DNA from 2 places in the Streptomyces sp. NPDC057287 genome. Region 2 is predicted to be linked to the other one. Evidence: riboswitches for the same ligand, from Rfam matches in the RefSeq annotation. Region 2 holds a riboswitch; the other holds the start of a gene.
What was found. Region 2 has a riboswitch for S-adenosylmethionine ahead of ACFUNE_RS16290 (aminotransferase class V-fold PLP-dependent enzyme). Riboswitches for the same ligand answer to the same signal wherever they lie in the genome.

Region 1 (3,362 bases), on a different contig from region 2:
GAGCGGGCCCGTATGCCTGCGGCGGTCAGCCTCCGGCGACGGCCGGGATGATCGAGACGCCGGCGCCGTCCGGTGTGACGGCGTCCAGGCCACCCTCGAAGCGCACGTCGTCGTCGTTGACGTACACGTTGACGAAGCGGCGCAGCTTGCCCTGGTCGTCGAGGACGCGGGCGCCGATGCCCGGGTGGTTCTGCTCCAGGGACGCGATGACCTCGGAGAGGATCGCGCCCTCGGCCGAGACCTCGGCCTGACCGTCCGTGTAGGTGCGGAGGATGGTGGGGATACGGACCTTGACGCTCATGTGGGTGCCTTCCTTCGGTCTCGGGTGGTCAGTTGGCGGCGGCGAGGCCCGCGTCGCGGAACGCGTCCAGGCTGGGCCGGATCGTCGCCGACAGGCCGGTCGTGGGGGCGACCGCGTCGAGCGTCTTCAGGCCGTCGCCGGTGTTCAGGACGACGGTGGTCAGGGACGGGTCGAGCAGACCGGCGTCGATCAGCTTCTTCGTCACGCCGACCGTCACCCCGCCCGCCGTCTCCGCGAAGATGCCCTCGGTGCGGGCCAGCAGCTTGATCGCGTCGACGACCTGCTCGTCGTTGACGTCCTCGACGGCACCGCCGGTGCGCCGGGCGATGTCCAGGACGTACGGGCCGTCGGCCGGGTTGCCGATCGCCAGGGACTTGGCGATGGTCTTCGGCTTCTGGGGCCGCACGACGTCGTGACCGGCCTTGAAGGCGGTGGAGACCGGGGAGCAGCCCTCGGCCTGGGCGCCGAAGATCTTGTACGGCTTGTCCTCGACGAGGCCGAGCTTGATCAGCTCCTGCAGCCCCTTGTCGATCTTCGTGAGCTGCGAGCCGGACGCGATCGGGATGACCAGCTGGTCGGGCAGCTGCCAGCCGAGCTGCTCGCAGATCTCGTACGCCAGGGTCTTGGAACCCTCGCCGTAGTACGGCCGCAGGTTGACGTTGACGAAGCCCCAGCCCTCGCCGAGCGGGTCGCCGATGAGCTCCGAGCAGAAGCGGTTGACGTCGTCGTAATTGCCCTCGATGCCGACCAGCTCGCCGCCGTACACCGCGGCCATGACGACCTTGCCCTGCTCCAGGTCGTGCGGGATGAACACGCACGAGCGGAAGCCGGCGCGGGCGGCGGCGGCACCCACGGCACCGGCGAGGTTGCCGGTGGAGGAGCAGGAGAGGGTGGTGAATCCGAAGGCGCGGGCGGCCTCGACGGCGATGGCGACGACACGGTCCTTGAAGGAGTGCGTCGGGTTGCCGGAGTCGTCCTTGACGTACAGGCCGCCGGTCACGCCCAGCTCGCGGGCGAGGTTGTCGGCCTTGACCAGCTTGGTGAAGCCGGGGTTGATGTTGGGCTTGTCCGCGACGTCGGAGGGGACCGGCAGCAGCGGCGCGTAGCGCCAGATGTTGTTCGGACCCTCGGCGATGCGCTTCTTCAGCTCTTCGGGGGAGCCGCTCGGCAGGTCGTAAGCCACTTCGAGCGGCCCGAAACAGGACGCGCAGGCGAAAATGGGGCCGAGTTCGAACCGCTCGCCGCATTCGCGGCAGGAAAGCGCCGCGGCGGGACCGAGGTCCACGGCGGAAGAATCGGTGTTTGCTGCAACTGTCTGGACGGCCATGATGGCGGAGGCCCTTTCTCCTCATCTTCCTTGCGACGTATTTCGCCACAAGACGGAATTGGCACCTTCCCCACCGTGACCTCGCGGTCGGCAGGAGGGTTGCCGGGACTTCAACGGGCCGTTCCCTCAGTCCCTCTGGATGAGCGCTGTGGCACCGGACCATGGATCCGGGCGTTTATTCGCGGACCGACCCCGACATGCGAGGGTCATCCGCGTTGTTCAAGACTGTAACCGAAGCACCGGACGGTTGAGATAGTCGTCCGAACCGCGAGATGGATCACATACAGGGAGTATCGACCGTGCTGGAAGAGGTGGAACGCTGGCTGACCAGGCGTTCCTGGTCAGCTGCCGACCGCCCGCTGGACCGCCTCACGGCCGCGCGGGCGAGGGATCCGCACCGTTCCCGGGTGAGCGTCGTCCTGCCCGCGCTGAACGAGGAGGCGACCGTCGGCGCGATCGTCGCCGAGATCCGGCGCGAGCTGATGGAGAAGGTCCAGCTCGTGGACGAACTGGTGGTGATCGACTCCGGATCCACCGACGCCACCGCCGAGCAGGCGCGGCGGGCCGGCGCGCGGGTCGTGCACCGGGACGCGATCCTCTCCCGGATCCCCGCCCTGCCCGGCAAGGGCGAGGTCCTGTGGCGCTCGCTGCTGGTGACCAGCGGCGAGATCGTCTGCTTCGTCGACGCGGACCTCAAGGACTTCTCCGCGGACTTCGTCTCCGGGATCGTCGGGCCGCTGCTGACCGACCCCTCGGTACACTTCGTCAAGGCCATGTACGACCGGCCGCTCGGCGAAGCAGCAGGTCAGGGCGGCCGGGTGACCGAGCTGGTGGCCCGCCCGCTGCTCAACCTCCACTGGCCCCGGCTGGCCGGCTTCGTCCAGCCCCTGGGCGGCGAGTACGCGGTCCGGCGCTCCCTGCTGGAGCAGCTGCCCTTCCCCGTCGGTTACGGAGTGGAGCTGGGCCTGCTCGTCGACGCACTGCACACGGTGGGCCTGGACGCGCTGGCCCAGGTGGACGTCGGCGTGCGCAAACACCGCCACCAGGACGGCCAGGCCCTCGGCCGGATGGCGGCGGCGATCTACCGCACGGCGCAGCTGCGGCTGTCCCGGGGACCGCTCGTCCGGCCGGAGATCACCCAGTTCGAGCGGGGCCCCGGCGGTTTCGTCCCGCGTACCCACGCGGTGGACACGGAGGAACGGCCACCGATGCGGGAGATCGCGGAGTACGCCTCGCGCGACGCGGCGTAACGGTTCTTCCCGCACGGCTCCACACCCGCTTCACGTTTGGAGGCTTCCCGGACGGGCTAGGTTCGGGTACATGGTCTCCGAGCACGCTGCCCAGGTCCTCGTCGCGTCCAATCGCGGCCCGGTGTCGTACGCCCTGCGGGAGGACGGCACGCTCGACTCGAAGCGGGGCGGTGGCGGGCTCGTCTCCGGCCTCAGCGCCGTCGACGACAAGCTGTGGGTGTGCGCGGCCCTCAGCGACGGCGACCGCGAGGCCGTCCGGCAGGGCGTCTCCGAGCCCGGCGTCCGGATGCTCGACATCGACGCCGGGGTCCACGCCGACGCGTACAACGGCATCGCGAACTCGGTGCTCTGGTTCGTCCACCACATGATCTACCAGACGCCCGTGGAGCCCGTCTTCGACGCGGAGTTCCGCCGCCAGTGGGCCTCCTACGAGACCTACAACCGGGCCTTCGCCGAGGCGCTCGCCGAGGAGGCTGCCGAGGGC
Region 2 (3,362 bases):
GCCATGGTCCGGGTGGCCCGGCACGACGATCTGGCCGACGTCATCCCGGGCCGGATCAGCAAGATCCAGGGCGTGGAGGCCACGGACACCCACGTGGCGTTCCGCACCTACTCGCAGCACGACCTCGAGGCGGCCTTCGCCATCGGTCTGGACGGCTAGGGCCCCTCCTCCGGATCACGCCGGGCTCACGGGCCCTGGCACCGCCCCCTGATCCGGCCCGGTCCGAACGAAGGACCCTGTACGCATACGGCTCCGGCCGGCCCCGGGAAGCGTCTCCCGGGGCCGGCCGGAGCCGTATCCGCCCACCTCAGACCTGTGCGGCACCCCGGTCGGGCACGCAGCGGCCCTCCTCGGTGCGGTAGGTCCAGCGCGCGCCCTTGCCGACCAGCTCCCGGACGGCTCCGAGGAACCGCTCGATGTGCTCGTCCGGTGTGCCGGCGCCGAAGCTCACCCGGATGGCGTTGAGGGACCTCTCCCCCGGCGCGGCCTCCGGAGCACCGCACTCGCCCGGGTCCTGCGGCTCGCTGCCCAGCAGGGTCCGCACCAGCGGGTGGGCGCAGAAGAGTCCGTCGCGCACCCCGATGCCGTACTCGGCGGAGAGCGCCGCGGCGAAGTGCGAGCTGTTCCATCCCTCGACCACGAAGGAGATGACGCCGACCCTCGGGGCGTCGTCGCCGAACAGCGAGAGCACCTTGACCTCCGGGACACCGGCCAGACCCTCGCGGACGCGGGTCACGAGCCGCTGCTCCCGCGCGACCAGCCGGTCGAAGCCCTCCTCGGTCAGGGCCTTGCAGGCGGCGGCGATGGAGTACACGCCGATGACGTTGGGCGACCCGGCCTCGTGCCGGGCCGCGGTGGTGTGCCACTCGACGTCCACACCGCCGTCGGTGCGCCGGGCGACCTTGCGCGAGGCGCCGCCACCGGCGAGGTACGGCTCCGCGGCCACCAGCCAGTCGGCCCGGCCGGCGAGCACACCCGAGCCGAAGGGGGCGTACAGCTTGTGCCCCGAGAAGGCGACCCAGTCGACGTCCAGGTCGGCGATGTCCACCGGGTGGTGGGGCGCCAGCTGCGCCGCGTCGAGCACGATCCTCGCGCCGTGGGCGTGGGCGGCGGCGGCCAGTTCCCTCACCGGCCACAGCTCACCGGTGACGTTGGACGCGCCCGTGACGCAGACCAGCGCGGGCCCGTGCGGGTCACGTGCGGCCAGTGCCCGCTCCAGGGTGGCGACCGCCTGGTCCGGGGTGCGCGGAGCGTCGAGGCAGGTCACCCGGGCGTCGCGCCAGGGCAGCAGCGAGGCGTGGTGCTCGGTCTCGAACACGAACACCTGGCAGTCGGCGGGCAGCGCGGCGGCCAGCAGGTTGAGGGAGTCGGTCGTGGAGCGGGTGAAGACCACCTGGTCGTCGGCCCGGCAGCCGAGGAACTCCGCGACGGTCACGCGGCTGCCCTCGAACAGGTCGGTGGAGAGCTGCGAGAGGTAGCCGGCGCCGCGGTGCACGCTGCCGTAGTACGGGGCGTAGGCGGCCACGTCGTCCCACACCCGCTGGAGGGCCGGGGCGCTGGCCGCGTAGTCGAGGGCGGCGTAGGTGACATCTCCGCCCGTAACGAGCGGAACGATGACATCAGATCCCAGAACCGGCAGCGGGGCACAAACCGACTGGTCGACGGCAGCGGTGGAGACAGACATGGCGAACTCCCGTGAGAGGCAGGCGAAATCCTCGCGCCGGCGGTCCGACAGGACGCAGCAGCGCGGGAACAGAAGAATTGGGTGCGCGGAGGAGGGCGTCGAGCCCTATCGCATTCGCTTGCTCACAAGAGGCTCCCTGGGACCAGGACCCCAAGGGGTGGCATACAACGATGCCGAGGGGCCCGCGCTTGCCACAGACCTCGCTGCCTGCGGCCTGGTCTTCACCCGGGGCACCCCGCCACGGACGGAGGGTTGCCGGACAGCGGGCCGGGGCCGTAGTCGCTGTCACTCATGACCTGACCAGCATCTTGCCATACCCCTGACGACGCGCAAGGGCGCAGTCCGCGATCCGGACTGCGCCCTTGCTCACAGCGTGCGCCCCTCAGGCGTTGCTGGCCGCCACCCAGCGCTCCAGAGCGCGCTTGGCCGCGCCCGAGTCGACCGACTCCGCGGCCCGTGCGATCCCGGCCGCGAGCTGCTCGTTCAGCGTGCCCTCGCCCGGGTCCAGGGCGACCAGCGCGGCGGCGGTGTTGAGCAGCACCGCGTCACGTACGGGGCCCCTCTCCCCGTCGAGCAGCCGACGCGCGACATCCGCGTTGTAGGAGGCGTCCGCGCCGCGCAGGGCCTCGACGGGGACCAGGTCCAGGCCGACGTCGCGCGGGTCGAAGGGCTCCTCGCGGACGGCGCCGTCGCGGACGATCCAGACCCGCGAGGTCGCCGTGGTGGTCAGCTCGTCCAGGCCGTCGTCACCCCGGAAGACGAGCGCCGAGTTCCCCCGGGCCGCCAGCACGCCCGCGACGATGGGCGCCATCTTCACGTCGGCGACCCCGATGGCCTGGGAGCGCACGCGGGCGGGGTTGGTGAGCGGGCCCAGGATGTTGAAGGTGGTCTGCGTGCCGAGCTCCTTGCGCGCCCTGGCCGCGTAGCGCAGGGCCGGGTGGAACTTCACGGCGAAGCAGAAGGTGATGCCCGCTTCCTCGGCCACGGCGACGACGCGCTGCGGTGTCAGATCGAGATTGACGCCCAGCTTCTCCAGGACGTCGGAGGCCCCGCTCGCCGAGGAGGAGGCCCGGTTGCCGTGCTTGACGACCTTCGCGCCCGTCCCCGCGACGACGATCGCGGACATGGTGGAGATGTTGACCGTCTTGGCCATGTCGCCACCGGTCCCCACGATGTCGACCGTACGGCCGGGCACGGTGATGGTGTGGGCGTGCTCGTACATGGCGCGGACGAGTCCGGTGACCTCGCGGACGGTCTCCCCCTTGGCGCGCAGGGCGACCGCGAAGCCGGCGATCTGCACGTCCGTGGCCTCGCCGCTCATGATGCGGTCCATGGCCCAGGCGGTGTCGTCCTCGCTCAGGTCCTGGCCGCGCAGGAGGGGGGTCAGCACGCCGGGCCAGGTAGGGGCCGCCACGCTGTCGCCGCCGTCCGGGGTCACAACGTTCATGGTCCGCTCCTGGGGGTCCACAGCCGGTACAAGGATGCCTCCACCCTATCCAGCCCCGGGGACAGCGAAGAGCCCCGTCCATCGGATGGACGGGGCTCCCGCTGTGGCGTTCAGCTGAGGTGATCAGTGGTGGCCGTGGCCGCTGGTGATCTCCTTGTACTCCTCGGCGGTGGGCTTGGCGATCTGGTTGTCCTCGCCGTAGTAGCTCCTGCTGAGCCTGGCCCGCACCTT

Region 1: another riboswitch for S-adenosylmethionine. It lies ahead of thrC (threonine synthase); the one in region 2 lies ahead of ACFUNE_RS16290 (aminotransferase class V-fold PLP-dependent enzyme).

Annotation. Positions count from the first base shown of each region.
Region 1 covers NZ_JBHUYV010000006.1:51,734-55,095, reverse strand. Annotated here, with positions in the region: gene ACFUNE_RS13125 (MoaD/ThiS family protein) at 26-301, opposite strand; gene thrC (threonine synthase) at 330-1,628, opposite strand; SAM riboswitch class I at 1,647-1,774, opposite strand; gene ACFUNE_RS13115 (glucosyl-3-phosphoglycerate synthase) at 1,928-2,878, shown strand; gene ACFUNE_RS13110 (trehalose-6-phosphate synthase) at 2,949-3,362, shown strand, end outside.
Region 2 covers NZ_JBHUYV010000007.1:246,401-249,762, reverse strand. Annotated here, with positions in the region: gene ACFUNE_RS16295 (Lrp/AsnC family transcriptional regulator) at 1-159, shown strand, start outside; gene ACFUNE_RS16290 (aminotransferase class V-fold PLP-dependent enzyme) at 308-1,684, opposite strand; SAM riboswitch class IV at 1,864-1,981, opposite strand; gene trpD (anthranilate phosphoribosyltransferase) at 2,067-3,131, opposite strand; gene ACFUNE_RS16280 (cytochrome bc complex cytochrome b subunit) at 3,255-3,362, opposite strand, start outside.